One region of the Staphylococcus equorum genome, then DNA from elsewhere that is predicted to be linked to it. Evidence: riboswitches for the same ligand, from Rfam matches in the RefSeq annotation. Region 1 holds a riboswitch; each other region holds the start of a gene.
The links. A riboswitch is a leader RNA that binds a small molecule or an ion and turns the genes downstream of it on or off. The one in region 1 is predicted to bind thiamine pyrophosphate.
Positions count from the first base shown of each region.

Region 2: linked by a shared signal. The riboswitch ahead of PYW44_RS08070 (3-oxoacyl-ACP reductase) and the one ahead of PYW44_RS08800 (ECF transporter S component) in region 1 are both predicted to bind thiamine pyrophosphate.
Region 3: linked by a shared signal. The riboswitch ahead of tenA (thiaminase II) and the one ahead of PYW44_RS08800 (ECF transporter S component) in region 1 are both predicted to bind thiamine pyrophosphate.

Region 1 covers NZ_CP118982.1:1,823,666-1,829,279, reverse strand. The annotation lists gene purD (phosphoribosylamine--glycine ligase) at 1-565, shown strand, start outside; gene PYW44_RS08810 (energy-coupling factor transporter transmembrane component T family protein) at 713-1,519, opposite strand; gene PYW44_RS08805 (ABC transporter ATP-binding protein) at 1,512-2,933, opposite strand; gene PYW44_RS08800 (ECF transporter S component) at 2,946-3,521, opposite strand; TPP riboswitch at 3,609-3,710, opposite strand; gene graF (glycopeptide resistance-associated protein GraF) at 4,012-4,146, opposite strand; gene auxA (lipoteichoic acid stability factor AuxA) at 4,403-5,614, shown strand, end outside.
Region 2 covers NZ_CP118982.1:1,667,255-1,672,868, reverse strand. The annotation lists gene PYW44_RS08075 (NtaA/DmoA family FMN-dependent monooxygenase) at 60-1,373, opposite strand; gene PYW44_RS08070 (3-oxoacyl-ACP reductase) at 1,400-2,152, opposite strand; TPP riboswitch at 2,283-2,381, opposite strand; gene rpsP (30S ribosomal protein S16) at 2,640-2,906, shown strand; gene rimM (ribosome maturation factor RimM) at 3,127-3,630, shown strand; gene trmD (tRNA (guanosine(37)-N1)-methyltransferase TrmD) at 3,630-4,367, shown strand; gene rplS (50S ribosomal protein L19) at 4,469-4,819, shown strand; gene PYW44_RS08045 (YfhO family protein) at 5,235-5,614, opposite strand, start outside.
Region 3 covers NZ_CP118982.1:899,379-904,992, forward strand. The annotation lists gene murA (UDP-N-acetylglucosamine 1-carboxyvinyltransferase) at 1-295, shown strand, start outside; gene fabZ (3-hydroxyacyl-ACP dehydratase FabZ) at 353-793, shown strand; gene PYW44_RS04235 (YwpF-like family protein) at 862-1,302, opposite strand; gene PYW44_RS04240 (single-stranded DNA-binding protein) at 1,493-1,912, shown strand; gene PYW44_RS04245 (transglycosylase family protein) at 2,396-3,076, shown strand; TPP riboswitch at 3,288-3,387, shown strand; gene tenA (thiaminase II) at 3,466-4,155, shown strand; gene thiD (bifunctional hydroxymethylpyrimidine kinase/phosphomethylpyrimidine kinase) at 4,148-4,969, shown strand; gene thiM (hydroxyethylthiazole kinase) at 4,962-5,614, shown strand, end outside.

The DNA.
Region 1 (5,614 bases):
GGGTGCGTATTGTCCTGTGCCTCATATTGAGGATTCTATTATCAAACGAACAAATGATGAAATTGCACAGCCTATTGCAAAAGCATTGGTTAATGAAGGCTACTCATTTTTTGGTGTACTTTACATTGGAGCCATTATTACAGATGAAGGACCAAAAGTGATTGAGTTTAATGCACGTTTTGGCGATCCCGAAGCTCAAGTGCTTTTAACTCGTATGGAAAGTGATTTGATGCAGCATATTTTAGATTTAGAAGCTAAAAAACCAATCCAATTTCAATGGAAAGTAGATTCCGTAGTAGGTGTTATGCTTGCATCTAAAGGTTATCCAGCAAATTATGAAAAGGGTAAAACTGTTTCTGGCTTCGATTTAGATGGTCAATACTTTGTAAGTGGATTAAAAAAAGAACAAGATATATATGTGACATCTGGTGGCCGTGTCATTCTAGCTTTAGGTGAGGGAAAAGATATTGCAAGTGCAAAAGCTAAAGCGTATGAAGCAGTCGATAAAATTAAAAGCAATGCATTGTTTTATCGAAAGGATATTAGTGATAAAGCACTTAAATAGCAATTAAAGTAATTTACAAATGATTATTTTGAATTATATAAATGTAATCAAGAAAATTGAATTAGCTATCAAAAAAACGTTAAGACAAAATGGTTTAAGTTTTGTCTTAACGCTTTTTTATTTAAATTATATGGATAGTAAAGTGATTCAGTAAATACTTGAAATACGCACATCATTAATTCCTGTGATTGGAATATATTGTGCTAGGAAATATGCAACGATTAAAATAGAACTTACAACTACGATTAATAAAAGATCTTTATACGAGAAAGGTGCATAATAATAGTATGTTCTAGGTCCGTCTTTAAATCCTTTTTTCTCCATAGCAACTGACAATTGATGTGCTTTTCTAATGTTTTGACTTAGTAGCGGTATTACAAGGTGTTTTAAACGTTGAAACCCTCTATAATTACGTGAATCAATCATTTGATAGCGCATTTTCAATGATTTTCTGAGTTCGAACAATGAAGTGAACATCAAAGGTACCATTCTAATTGCTGCCATAAAGGCATAAGCTACTTTAGGTTTAACTTTGAGATGTTGCATAAGACTATAGAAAATCATGACGATTTGTGATGTGAAGGCAATTAAAATTCCAAAAAGAGAAACTGTTGTCGTACGCATTGCTAAATGTAGACCACGATATAAACTTTCGGTAGTAATTTGAATAAAGCCTAGCTTAAATATCGTGTGTGTCCCATCACCATAAAAAATCATGAATAAAGCAGATATCAAACTAAAAGTGACAGTAAAGAGTATGAAAACAAAAGTGACCTTGAATTTCAATCCATTAAATAAAAGTAGAAATATCAACATTAATAACGTTATATAGAGCATATAATCAAATTGATGTACAAAGATTACAAAGAAAAACAAAATGACTGCAATTGCTAATTTAGTAATAATGTTGACGTCATCAACAAATGAATAGTGTTTTTTCCACATCTCAAACATAAGTATCACCCTTTAATTCAGTTAATTGATGTTGATCGACATGGAGTCTACGGGTCGGATACCGTGCAATAATTTCTGAATCATGCGTCACCATTACAATCGTTTGTCCATTTTGTATACGGTTTTGGAATAATTTAATAAGGTTAAATGTATTATGGCTATCGAGACCAAAGGTAGGTTCATCAAGTAAAATAAAGTCAGAAGATGAACTTAGTGCAATAGCAACGCTTAGACGTCTTTTTTGGCCTGTAGACAGTTCAAATGGATGCTGTGTTTTAACGGCTTGTAAATTTAGTATTTCAAGCATGTTTTGAGTCTCTCGCTCAGCTTCAACAGTTGAACGGTTTTTATTCTTATATTGAATGTAAATTTCATCATATACAGAATGTGTAATAAATTGTAATTCTGGGTTTTGGTAAACTAAATACATATGCTTTGCGGCGGTTTTAATTTTTGATAGAGTATGATTGTTAAAATACATTTTTCCGTCATATTTAATTAGTTGCATCATCGATTCTAATAAGGACGTTTTGCCACTACCATTTGAGCCAGTAATGGTAATCCATTCGCCAGCATAAATGTTTAATTCTGATATGTTGATCAGTTGCTGTTTACCTCGTTTAATCAAACCGTTTTTAAATTTAAAGCTATCATCTGATTGTTGTGTAGTTGCATCATTTTGTGTTTTTGATGATGGTGGGGCGTATTGCCAAGCATTAGGATGCCAGACACCATATTCTGTTAATAGATGCTCATAGTCATGCAATATCTTATTAGGAGGTGCATCGGCTATTATGGCACCATCATAATTTAATAGAATGACACGATCAACATGTTGCCAAATATGTTCTACTTTGTGTTCTACAATTAACACAGTTTGGTCATGCCAGAATGATTTTATTTTTTGCCATAAATCCGCAGTTGCATCCACATCTAGCATTGCTGTTGGTTCATCTAAGAATAGGGTGTTTGCTTGTTGTAACAAAGTTTCTGCAATTGCTAATTTTTGCTTCATTCCACCACTCAATTGATTAATATGTTGATTTTCATCGACATTTAAATCTACTGCTGACAAGGCAGATTGAATTCGGCTTTCCATTTCATCACGTGGTACGCGCAAATTTTCTAAAACAAAAGCCAGTTCCTCATATACTTTAGGCATACAAAATTGAGTGTCTGGATCTTGAAAAATAACGCCACAATCTTCTTCAATTTGTAATTCATCATATTTCATAGGTAAATCAATTAGATTAGGAACGATACCACTTAAAACGTTTAATAACGTACTTTTACCTGAACCAGAAGGACCTAAGAGCAACACTTTTTCTTTGTTTTTTATATGAAGTGTTAAATTATCAAATATTTTATTATTACTGTTAGGGTATTTTAAGCGTAAATTTTTTGTGACTATCAACTTTATTGCTCCTTATAAATTGTCATAATCGCTCTGAGTTGCAGGTCTGAATAATTTAGTGACACCGGTTTGATCTAAGGCTTTTACAATATAGTAAGATAAAAGTCCAGCCACAACAATTCCACTTATAAGTCGAAATACGATATATAGCATAAGGTTCCAACCAGCTATTTCACCGAGATAACCGTAAGCAAAATCCAAGGGTAAAGTAGATACTGAGGCTAAGAAACCGGCCAACATTGCAACCATTGCTGAGCGAGATTTATATCTGAAAAGTGCAAAGATAAGTTCACATGCTAAACCTTGTATTAAAGCATAAATCATTGTAGCGATATCAAAACGGCCCATAACGATGGTTTCGCCGGCACCTGCAGCAAATTCAGCTAAAATAGCAATGCCTGCTTTAGGAATAATAAGATAAGCTACTATAGCTGCCATAAACCAAGCGCCGTAAGTTAGTTCTTCAAAATGTAGACCTGTAACTTGTAACGCTTTATAGACAAAATTCCAAATATTATAAATGACAGCGAAAACTACTGCTATTAATACAGTTACCAGTATCTCAGAAAGTTTTAATCCTTTGGACATATATATACTCCTCCTATATAAAAAAACGCACAACCTTCTAGAAAGGTGCGCGTTAAATACAGGCATACGGATACCATTTTTTTATAAAAGTATCGCAGTACACTTTCCTACGCTAGTTTAATCTAGATCAGGTTCAAAGGGTTTGAGGGTATACCTCATCTCAGTCACTAAACACCCCTAGTGCGAATGATTATTTAATTTAACTCTAATGTATGATTTTTAATCACTTCTGTCAAGGTTGTAAATGAAATTAATCAAAAATATTATGTATTTAAAATATATTGAGCCTTTCACTATATAAAACACTGTAAATGATTTAAGTTAGACGAAAGGTGAGGGAAGATGACATAAAACTAAAAAAGAGAGCGAAACAGTAATCAAAAATTGACTCTGTAATCTCGCTCCCACAAAGTAGAATAGCTATCAGATAACTACTACTAGTATAATAATTAAGTCTGATATGTTTATATACGTCTAATTTACGCTTTAATTAATCAAATGTATCTTGAATATTTTTTTGCGTTTCTTCGCTATTTTCTTCAGACGAATCTTTTTCATCTTTTAATTTATCTTCAGTTTCTTTAGCTTTTTCAGCTGCTTTTTTATTTAATTCTTCTTTACTCATAAACAAAACACTCCTTCATGTTTTAATCATCTATACAATATAAATACCACGAAGAAAAAGAGGTAAACAAAAGTACTTAAAAAAATGAAGGATAAAACTGTAAAATTAAAAGTAATATTAAATAAATTGTTTAGAGTAAAGGTATATGTGGAAATTTGACTATACAACTAATTTATATCATACTATAGACTTATTTATTGAAATTATTAAAGACAAGAGCTAAATGTTAATATATAATAACTTTGAGGTGAATGGTATGTCTTTTATGAAGAAACACGCTGAGATATTATATAGTTATATTATAGGCATCGTTTCGCTTTTCACAGGTCTCATCATTTTAATTAATTTACCAATGATCCATAAATTAAATGGCAAAGGTAAAATTGATTTACACATTCATAATGTATGGGATTTTATAAACGCATTTTTTGCTGAAATAATTAGGGTAATGAGCAATTACATAGGGGATTTTCCAGTAGTTAGCGCCATTTTAATAATTATATTTGGCATTGGATTAATTATGCTAGGAATTACTTTATTTAGAACAACACGATATGACTACGATATTTCAATATTCTTTTTAGTTATTGGTATTCTATTCTTTATCATAACGCTAATTTTAATGACCCAAGTTTATAGTTTTTTCGCTATTATTTTCGTAATACCATTTGTAATTCACATTGGTTATATCGTTTATAAAGATGAGTTAAATATAGAGCATAGAAAATATCATTATTTATGGATTATTTTCAGTTATGGGTTTAGTTATTTGATAACGCAATTGGTGTTATATGGAAGAATCGAAAGTGATGAAATTATACCAATCGACATCTTAAGTGTTAACACATTTTTCATAATTATGTGGCTACTGGGACAAATGTCAATTTGGAATTTCTTATTCTTAAGAAGATCATTGCCATTAACAAAACAGGAATTAGGCGAAGAAGAACCAGAATTATCAAGAACGAGTAAGGACACTGTAACGAACCAAACGATAGAACGTTGGAAGACTTTACAAGACAAAACGACAGAATTCACACGTAAAACTCGCAGAAGTGTAGATATTCAGAAAGTAAGAGATAAGAAAGATAAATTTATTGAAAAATGGAAGAACATTATTGATATACAAGAAGATGATGTTCCAAATTGGATGAAGAAACCGAAATGGATTAAACCGAGTTATGTAGAATTATTTTGTGGTGCTGTTTTATTATTCTTCACATTAATTGAATTTAATAATAGAAATTCATTATTCGTTTCTGGTAATTGGGAGATTGGCCAAACACAATATGTTATTGAATGGATAACGTTGTTCATCTTAATGATCATCATCATTATTTATATTTTAACGACATTGACGAATTATTTGAAAGGCCGATTTTATTATTTACAATTATTTATGGTAAGTTTATTGTTCTTTAAATTATTCACTGAATTTATGAATATAATGGTTCATGGGCTATTACTT
Region 2 (5,614 bases), 160 kb from region 1:
ATGATTCTTAGACAAATTACCGTTCTGGTTTCTCGTCAATTATATTATTTGAAGAATGATTAAATTTTTTCTAATCCCAAATGATCACGGAAAGTATGACCATCATAAGTTGTTCTGTATAAATTTCTTTTTTGTAATTCTGGTACAATCAATGCTACGAAATCCTCTAAACTATCTGGAAAGACAGGCGGCATCAAATTAAAACCATCGGCTACACCACTTAGTAACCAGTACTCCATTTGATCTACGATATCTTCAGGAGTACCAATCAAGGTGAAATGCCCGCCACCAGCATTTAAGTAACCGAGTAGTTCTCTTACAGTTGGATGAGTATCACGAATAATTTCCAATATTGTTTCGTAACGGCCAACTGGTCCTGTAAAATCTTCTACAGGAGGCAGGGGTGGCACGGGTTCATCTAACTCCCAGTTTTGACAATCTTGTTGAATAAAGAAACTTAATTGTTTTAATGCGGTTTCCACCGGTAAGGCTTTGTCTAACTTTTCTTTCTTAGCATAGGCTTTTTCATAAGTTTCAGCGACATATGTAACTAGACCGGGAAAAATTTTGATATATCTACTATTGTTTTTTGATAATTGTAATTGTTGATCGAGCTTTTCTCGAAAAGCTTGTGCTTGTTTAAAGTTCCAGGATACTGAATACACTGCATCTGCATATTGAGTTGCTAAAGCAATACCTTGTGAAGATGCACCAGCTTGCATAGCTACTGGACGACCTTGTGGACTACTTGGCGTTGTTGATGGTCCTTTAACTTTGAAATGTTTACCATGATGATTAATAGCATTAATGTCATCATCATTAATAATTTTTTTATTCTTTCGATCATGTAAAAAATGTTTTTTATCCCAAGATGTGAATAACCGATTCATCACTTTTGCAAATTCAGCAGCAATTTCATAGCGTTCATTATGATCAGGGAGCATTTCCATACTGTGATTTAAAGCTTCTAAATCTGTCATAGAGGTGACAAGATTCCAACCTATACGTCCATTTGAAAGATGATCTAGACTGAGCAACTGTCTAGATGCGGTAAAAGGATTTGAGAATGTACTTGAAATTGTTGCGACAAGTCCAATATGTGTTGTCACATGAGCAATAGCAGATAAACTGACGATAGGATCGAACCAAAATGCCGGCATATCAGTAGAAGATTTCGCAGGAAAAGATTGATTGTCCGCGAAAAATACTGCGTCGAATAGTCCCTTTTCAGCAAGTTGAGCTAATTCCTGATAATAAGTAATTTCACCGATACGTGACACACTAGAGTTCGGCATTAACCACGCAGCTTGGTGATGACCACAAGCATATAATAAAACGCCAATATTAAGTTGTTTTTGATTTTTATCAGACATAGAAAGCACTTCCTAATTTTAATTTGTTAATTCATTGTTAAGCCACCATCAACTGTGAAATTTTGTCCTGTTATACCATTAGCTTGTTCAGAAGCTAAGTATGCAACCATGTTTGCAATGTCTTGTGGCGAAGTCACTCGTTTAAGCGGTGTTGTTTGTGCAATCATGTCAAATACTTCAGTCGTGGTTGTAGCACTTGCGTCAGTTGTTTTTAACAGACCTCCTGACACGACATTAGCTCTAATACCAAATTTACCAAGCTCGGCAGCAATATTACGAGTAAAGCCAATTAATCCTGCTTTTGCAGTTGTATATTCATGATAAGGTACAACGGGATTTTGATATAAATTTGTCCCGATAGAAATAATAATGCCTTGCTGTCTTTCCAAAAATTGGGGCATGACACTTTGTGTTACATTGAAGGCAGCTTTTAAAGTGCCATCTATCTGTTGTTGATAATCATCCCATGCTAACTCTGCAAATGATTTCTGCTGTGTAGGATCAAACTTAAAACCTACTAATGCATTGTTAATCACGACATCAATTTTCCCGAAATATTGGGTAGCTTGTTCAATTAAGTGGTCAATATCATTTCTATTTGTGACATCAGCTTGAATGGCAATTGCATGGTCAGAGCCGATGTCAGAAACAAGATCTTCTGCTAACGATTTATTTTTGTAATAATTGATTATAATATTGTACCCTTGTTGCGATAATGTTTTTGCAATCGTTGCACCTAAGCCTCTACTACTACCAGTTACTAAAATAGTTTTATTCATAACTTTCACTCCTAAAATTTTAAAAAGTAAAATTAAAAAAATACACAACCCTCACTATAGAAAGTTGTGTATTAGAAATGATAGAATAGTAATATTGCAAAAAGGCAAGATTGCCCCTTGAATATAGGATATAAAATCTTTCACACTTTCCTCCGCTAGTTTCAGCTAGATCAGGTTCAAAGGGTTTGAGTTGTACTCATCTCAGTTAAAAACACCCCTAGTGCATGTGCTTATTTAATTTAATCTCAATGTATAGCTTTTAAATATAGATGTCAAGAGACTTAATATAAGACAAGGCATATCATAGTGGTGTAAAGTGCGTGAAAAGAGGAAATTGACAAAAGCGCGTTATTTAATAGGTAATTGATGAGAAAAAATGATTTTTTAAAATTGGTAAAGGATAACCTCTTTACAAATATTAGAAGAACTGGTATCATTATTTCTTGTAGAAAATAAATACTTATGAAATTAAAAGGAGAGAATATAAATGGCAGTTAAAATTCGTTTAACACGTTTAGGCTCAAAAAGAAATCCATTCTATCGTATCGTAGTTGCAGATGCTCGTGCACCACGTGACGGTCGTATTATCGAACAAATCGGTACTTACAACCCTAACAATGTAAATGCAGCAGAAGTTAAAATCGACGAAGAATCAGCACTTAAATGGTTAAAAGACGGTGCTAAACCGACTGATACAGTTCACAATATCTTATCAAGAGAAGGTATTTTGAAAAAATTCGACGACCAAAAATAAGTTTTAAACTTATTAAACAAATATAGTGTTTGTAAGAGTACCGTTTAGGTGCTCTTTTTTTAATGGAAAATATTATAATCAGTGCTTTAACATAGTTGAGAATAAGAAAATTTTCTATTGAGGAATGTATTACTATGTTAGATTTATACATGTTATAATAATTAAATAATACATAAAAATTACACAACACTTATAAGATACATTTATCGGAGGCACATATATGAAAGTTGAAGTTGGAAAAATTGTTAATACACATGGCATTAAAGGTGAAGTGAAAATAAAGTCTAATTCTGATTTTACAGATAAACGTTTTCAACCAGGAGAAATAGTTGAAATAGCACGTAAAGATAAAGCGCCACTTGAATTTAAAATTGCTTCATATCGTATGCATAAAGGACTGCATATGCTTACGTTTGAAGGTATCAATAACATTAATGATATCGAGTACCTAAAAGGTGAAACACTTTTACAAGAACGTGATCATGAAGAAATAGAACTTGGAGAACATGAATTTTATTATTCAGATATCATTGGCTGTACCGTTTTTAATGAAGATACTCCAATTGGTCGTGTGATTGAGATATTTGAAACAGGTGCAAACGATGTGTGGGTAGTCAAAGGCGACAAAGAATACCTCATTCCTTATATCGCGGATGTGGTCAAAGAGATTGATGTAGAAGGTAGACGTATTCAAATCACGCCTATGGAAGGATTATTAGATTAATGAGAATCGACTATTTAACATTATTTCCTGGCATGTTTGAAGGTGTTTTAAACCAATCTATTTTAAAACGAGCCCAAGAAAAAGATTTGCTACAAGTAAATACAGTGGATTTTAGACACTTTGCTGAAAACAAACATAATCAAGTGGATGACTACCCATTTGGAGGCGGTCAGGGGATGGTGTTAAAGCCGGAACCGATATTCAATGCAATGGATAGTATTGAGCGAACAGAAGACACAAGGGTCATTTTAATGTGCCCTCAAGGTCGTCCCTTTACTCAAGCAATTGCTAATGAACTCAGTCAGGCAGAGCACTTAGTATTTATTTGCGGGCATTATGAAGGCTACGATGAAAGAATCCGTGAATATTTAGTCACTGATGAAATTTCAATGGGGGACTATGTATTGACTGGTGGTGAACTACCGGCGATGGTAATGACAGATGCGGTAGTTAGACTTTTACCTGGTGTTTTAGGTAATCAACAATCTCACATGGATGATTCCTTTCAAGATGGTTTATTAGAGTTTCCACAATATACACGACCACGTATATACAAAGATTTGAATGTACCAGACGTTTTATTATCAGGTAACCATGCCCACATTGATAACTGGCGTTATGAACAGAAAATTTTAAGAACATGGGAAAAACGTCCGGATTTATTAGAACAGTATCCGTTGACTAAAAAAGACCAAGAAATTATAGAAAGATATAAAAAGCAATTGAAAAAAGATTAGTAGTATGCTAATATATTTTAAGTGTGCGACACACGAAAATCACTATGATCCGCTGCTATATTTTGTCTAGGCAAGAACATAGGTTGAAGGAGAGAAAAATAATGAGTAATCACAAATTAATCGAAGCAGTAACTCAATCGCAATTACGCACAGATATACCTTCATTCCGTCCAGGTGACACTTTAAAAGTTCACGTACGTATTGTTGAAGGTACTCGCGAACGTATCCAATTATTCGAAGGTGTAGTTATTAAACGCCGTGGTGGAGGAGTTTCAGAATCTTTCACTGTACGTAAAATATCTTCAGGTGTTGGTGTGGAACGTACATTCCCATTACACACTCCAAAAATCGAAAAAATTGAAGTTAAACGCCGTGGTAAAGTACGTCGTGCTAAATTATACTACCTACGTGAATTACGTGGTAAAGCTGCTAGAATTAAAGAAATTCGTTAATCAGCAAATTAGACATAAAAAAAGCGATTCCCCAATGGGAGTCGCTTTTTTTGATGCATATATATAATATAAGCTACATTAGGTTGTCTTGCTAGAAAAATAAATTTAGTCGAAGTTTCTAGCAAACCTAAGTAGCTCATTAAAGAGGTTGAGATAAAATACATGTTCTCAGCCTCAATTATTATATTGGCAGTGGCTGACTGAACTGAAAATGCGTTTATATCAAGCTTTTAAAGAACTACTACTTCATTTATGAAGATAAGTAGTTCTTATGCAAGAGCTAAAGCGCTTGTATTCCATTTTCTAGCCAGCTTTGCCGGTGTGAGACGACGAAATCTTGTTAGAAAAATTAGATTTCTGTCTCATTACCTTTAGCGTATAAGAAAATAACAGATTTAGCACTTTAATATTATGCTTAATTTTTTGGTTTAATCCATTTCGTGAATCCAATACTCAATATAATACCTAGAACACTTAAAACTACCAAGATAGTTGTATGTGGTGGCGTATACTTGAGTTCTATTTTTTCTTGCCCCTTTTCAACGGGGATTACGGTCATTATGCCATTGCCTTGTTTTACAGGGAGTGTTTTATCATTGGCATATGCCTTCATACCATCACGATATGCCATTGGTAAGACAAGATAGCCTTCGTCATTTTTGTCTTTTTTAATTGTATAACCAGAACGTTGTTCAGACACTTGTACATTATCTAACGCTTTAGACGCTTTATTTAAAGTTTCATAGTTTTCACCGTAAATGCCTTTAATATTAAAGCGATATTTACCTTGTGATA
Region 3 (5,614 bases), 920 kb from region 1:
AGTAGTGACTGAAACAGTTTTTGAAAATAGATTTATGCATGTTGGAGAATTCAAACGCATGAACGCTAAAATACAAGTTGAAGGTAGAAGCGCAAAAATTGAAGGTAAAAGTGAACTTCAAGGTGCTCAAGTAAAAGCAACAGATTTACGTGCAGCAGCGGCCCTTATTTTAGCAGGACTTGTAGCTGATGGAACAACCCAAGTTACTGAGTTAATACACTTAGATAGAGGTTATGTTGATTTACATGGTAAATTAAAATCTTTAGGTGCCGATATCAAACGTACACAAAAATAATACTTCAATGTATTAATATAAAACTCGCAACGAAAGAAGATTTGGAGGAAGCAAATAATGGAGACAATTTTCGATTATAATCAGATTAAAGATATTATTCCACACAGACAACCATTTTTATTAATTGATCGCGTGATTGAATACGAAGAAGGCGAACGATGTGTAGCTATTAAACAAGTTTCTGGAAATGAGCCGTTTTTCCAAGGGCATTTTCCTGAATTTGCAGTTATGCCAGGCGTATTAATTACCGAAGCCTTAGCACAAACAGGTGCGGTAGCTATTTTAAATAGTGATGCAAATAAAGGCAAACTTGCATTATTTGCAGGAATCGATAAATGTCGATTTAAGAAACAAGTCACACCAGGTGATACTTTACAATTAGAAGTTGAAATTACGAAGATGCGTGGACCAATTGGAAAAGGGACTGCGAAAGCAACTGTTGATGGTCAACTTGCATGTAGTTGTGAATTAACATTTGCAATACAAGATAAAGCATAAATAAAAATGCCTTAAGGATTTGTGAATTCCACTAAATCCTTAAGGCATTTTTGTGTTTAATATTTACTTTACTTTTCGAATTTTTCATCTTTAAGTCTTGGTTTAGATTGCATCATACGATTAAATGATTTTTTCAGTTCTTCACCAGTTAAGCCTTCATCAATCAACTGTTCTAATAAGCTTTCTGCATAAACTTGTCTCAAAGTATAGATGTGACATTCAAATACTACAGAAATAGTGTCATCTAATTGGCTAATATTTTTTATTGTTGCGTCAAATAGCGCAGGGTCATTAGCTGGACGTGTAATGACAACACGAATATCTAAGAGATCTTCATTATTCATATATTGTTTCATGGTTTCATAATGGAAGTCTGAAATGACGATTTCAAGCAACCAGCCAGTACCACTATTTTCTTTATTTATAATGACTCCATCTTCTAATTCATATTCAGTAACTCCGCCATTTTCTGATACGATTTGAAATCGAACGGCTTTAAATGTTTTCATCGTCTTCACATCCAATTGATTAATTTAAAATCTACTATAATTGCATTTATATAATCATTATAACGTAATTTCAAAAGAGAAAGGTGAAATTTGTAGAAATTAGTAGTAATTTACTTTTTGGTTTATGAAAATATGAGTTTTGACTCAATTTATAAATTTAATTATGATTAAAACACAAAGGAGGTGACCTATGATAAATAACATCGTCATTGTAGGAAGATTAACAAAAGATCCCAAAATTTATGAAAAGGAGGGGAAGAAGTTAGCTACCTTTTGTGTAGCAGTAAATAGAAATTATAAAGATAAAGATCAAAATACAGTCTGTGATTATTTGTATTGTAAAGCATTTGGTAAAATTGCTGACAATATTGAAAAGTATATCAATCAAGGATCACTTGTAGGTATTACTGGACAAATGCAATCACGTAAATTTGAAAAAGAAGGACAGATGCATTTTGTATCAGAAATTTATATCGAAACAATTAAATTCATGTCTCCACGAACTAAAAATGAAACGGATGAACTTTTTGAACCATTCCCATTAGAGCAAGATCATGAATCATTCAACGAAATTAATATTCAAGAAAATGATATATACGAAATTGTATAAAACTCCCACTTAAAACTTATCCCACATTAAACTATTCCAATTAATATACATTAAATCCTACTATCAATTATACTTCTTTCAGGCTATTCCTCTTAATAATGCCCAATCTAGAGGAATAGCTTTACATATTATATCTATCCATATATACATCTAAAAAATAAGTGAACGTAAAAGTACTGTAAAATTCAATTCACAAAACTTCTTGAAAATGCGATTTATAGCATTTACATAATACAGAATAATCAGTTTAATTACGAAAATATTACAAGGATATAAAGTCAATTATAGTACAAAAGGTTATCATGGTAGTACTTATATGCTTAAATATACATAAAAATGAGTATTGGTGATGTAATTAGGTTGTAAAAAAAAGGTTTGTTTTTTTATTTCACTGTAACCTACAAAGAACTTTTGAATGATATAGTTGTACTTGCAAATTAATCATAAAATAAATTAATCACCTTATAGGAGGACTTTTTAACAATGAAAAAAACAGTAATCGCATCAACTTTAGCACTAGGATTAGGCGTAACAGGAGCAGCAAATTCAGCTGACGCTTCAGAACAAGGCGTAGACAAAGCAGAATTAGCTCAATTAGCTCAATCAAACTCAGAACAATTAAATGAAGCACCTGTACAAGAAGGCGCTTATGACATAGATTTCAATTATAATGGTACAGACTATAGCTTTGAATCAGATGGTACAAACTTTAGCTGGAGCTTTGGCGGAGGCTCAACTGAAGCACCTGCTCAACAAGAAGCACCAGCTGAACAAGCAGCAGAGCCAGCACAACAATCAGCACCAGCTGAACAAGCTGCAGAACCAGCTCAACAAGAAGCACCAAAAACTGAAGCAACTCAACAACCACAACAAGAATCTACTTCAAAAGAATCAAGCTCAAGTGAAGCTTCAAGTGGTTCATCAGTAAATGTTAACTCTCATTTACAAGCAATCGCTCAACGTGAATCAGGCGGCGATCTTAAAGCTGTTAACCCATCATCAGGTGCAGCAGGTAAATATCAATTCTTACAAAGCACTTGGGATTCAGTAGCTCCAGCAGCTTACCAAGGTGTATCTCCAACAGAAGCACCTGAATCAGTACAAGATGCTGCAGCAGTTAAACTTTATAATGAAGTTGGCGCTTCACAATGGGTTACTGCATAATTTAGTCAGTAATTAACTATAAATACTATAAACGTATGCCAATAAAGTCACCGACTTTGTTGGCATTTTTTTGTCCACGATTTCCACTAATACAACTACAGCTTGTAGTTACTGTGTCATCGCTATAATATTTACAACATAGACGCTTCATTGAAGTACGTTCTTTTGCAATGTCACACTACATTTGTTATGTTTAAAGAAATAATATATGAAAATCTACTAGGGGAGCCTTTATGGCTGAGATGATTTAGTTCAGACCCTTACGACCTGATTTGGTTAATGCCAACGTAGGAAAGTAGTTTAATTTATAATTGAATTGCTTAGCCTTTCTATTAATTAACTACATTCTTACTTGGAATGTAGTTTTTTAATATTTAGGAGGACTTAACGTGTTATTTTCAAAAGAATTAAAAATAGATGCCAAGCCAATTATTGATGACATTTATAATGACCCATTTATACAAGAAATGTTACAAGGTCATTTATCTAAGGATGCTACTAAATTTTATTTAAGAGCAGATGCATCTTATTTAAAAGAGTTTGCTAATATTTACGCATTACTCATACCTAAAATGGAGCAAATGGAAGATGTAAAATTTTTAGTTGAACAGATACAATTTATTGTTGATGGAGAAGTAGCGGCACACGAAATATTAGCTGAATATGTAAATGAACCTTACAATGAAATTGTACAAGTGAAAGTTTGGCCACCGAGCGGCGATCATTATATTAAACACATGTATTTTAATGCTTTTGCTAAAGAAAATGCAGCATACACAATTGCTGCCATGGCGCCTTGTCCATACGTATATCAAGTTATTGCACAACAAGCGTTACAAGACCATACTTTAAATACCGATTCTATTTTGGCAAAATGGTTTGAATTTTATAGTACCGAAATGGATGAACTTGTGCATATTTTTGATAATTTAATGGATAAATTGACACAAAATTGCACAAAACAAGAGAAAGCTGACATCAAAGATTGTTTCTTACAGAGTACAGTTCATGAACGCAAATTTTTTAATATGTCATTCATTGAAGAAGAATGGCTTTATGGAGGGGTTAATAATGAATAAACCTAAAATTGCTTTAACTATAGCAGGCACTGACCCAACGGGTGGCGCAGGTGTCATGGCAGATTTAAAATCATTTCATGCTTGTGGCGTATACGGTATGGCTGCGATAACGAGTATCGTAGCGCAAAACACAAAAGGCGTTCAACATATTCATAACATAGAAACAAGTTGGTTATCCGAGCAATTAGAAAGTATCTTTGATGATGAGTTACCTCATGCGCTGAAAACAGGCATGATAGCTTCAAAAGAAATGATGGAATTAATACAATATTATTTAAAGCAATATCCAGAGATTCCTTATGTAATAGATCCTGTAATGTTAGCTAAAAGTGGTGACTCGTTGATGGATGAGGATGCTAAAGCTGACTTGCAAAATATTCTATTGCCTTATGCTACTGTGGCAACACCAAACTTGCCCGAAGCAGAGGAAATAACAGGATTAACGATACAAGACGAATCATCAATTTATAAAGCAGGCGACATTTTCATTAATGAAATTGGCAGTAAAGGTGTTGTTATCAAAGGTGGACATTCAGAGGATTTAGACTTCGCTAAAGATTATTTATTCACTAATGAAAATGTATATACTTTTGAAGAACCTCGATTTGATACAAAACATACGCATGGTACAGGGTGTACTTTTTCGGCAGTGATTACTGCAGAATTAGCAAAAGGTAAAACAATATATGAAGCAGTGAAAAAAGCAAAACAGTTCATTTCTTTAAGCATTAAACACACACCTGAAATTGGTCAAGGTAGAGGACCAGTTAATCATTTTGCATATATGAAAGAGGTAGGATTAGATGATGAATAATTTAGAAGTACTCAGAAATAGTAACCCGTTAGTTATTTGTTATACAAACGATGTTGTTAAAAATTTTACAGCAAATGGCTTATTAAGTTTAGGAGCAAGTCCAGCAATGAGTGAAGCACCAGAGGAAGCGTCAGATATGTTAACTCACGCGAATGCTTTACTGATTAATATTGGCACGCTGACTAAAGATAAAGAGTCAGACATTTTAAAAATTGCGAAGGTAGCTAATCAAATTGGAACACCAATCGTCTTTGATCCTGTTGCTGTAGGTGCATCACAATACCGCAAAGATTTCTGTGAGACATTTTTAAGTGAGGTTAAGGTAGCAGTTATCAAAGGTAACGCCTCAGAAATTTTAACACTAATTGATAATGATACACAGATGAAAGGTACAGATAGTGATATAAATCTGGATGCTGTGACTATTGCTAAAAAAGCTCATACACAATTCGGGACAGCGATAGTTATCACAGGTAAAGAAGATATTGTAATGCATGAAGATAAAATTCTGAAACTTGCTAATGGTTCGCCTATGCTTGCAAAAATCACAGGTGCAGGTTGTTTATTAGGCGCTGCGATAGCGAGCTTTTTAGAATCCAAGCAGCAGCCACAATTAAATCAATTGGTAGAAGCAGTGACTATATA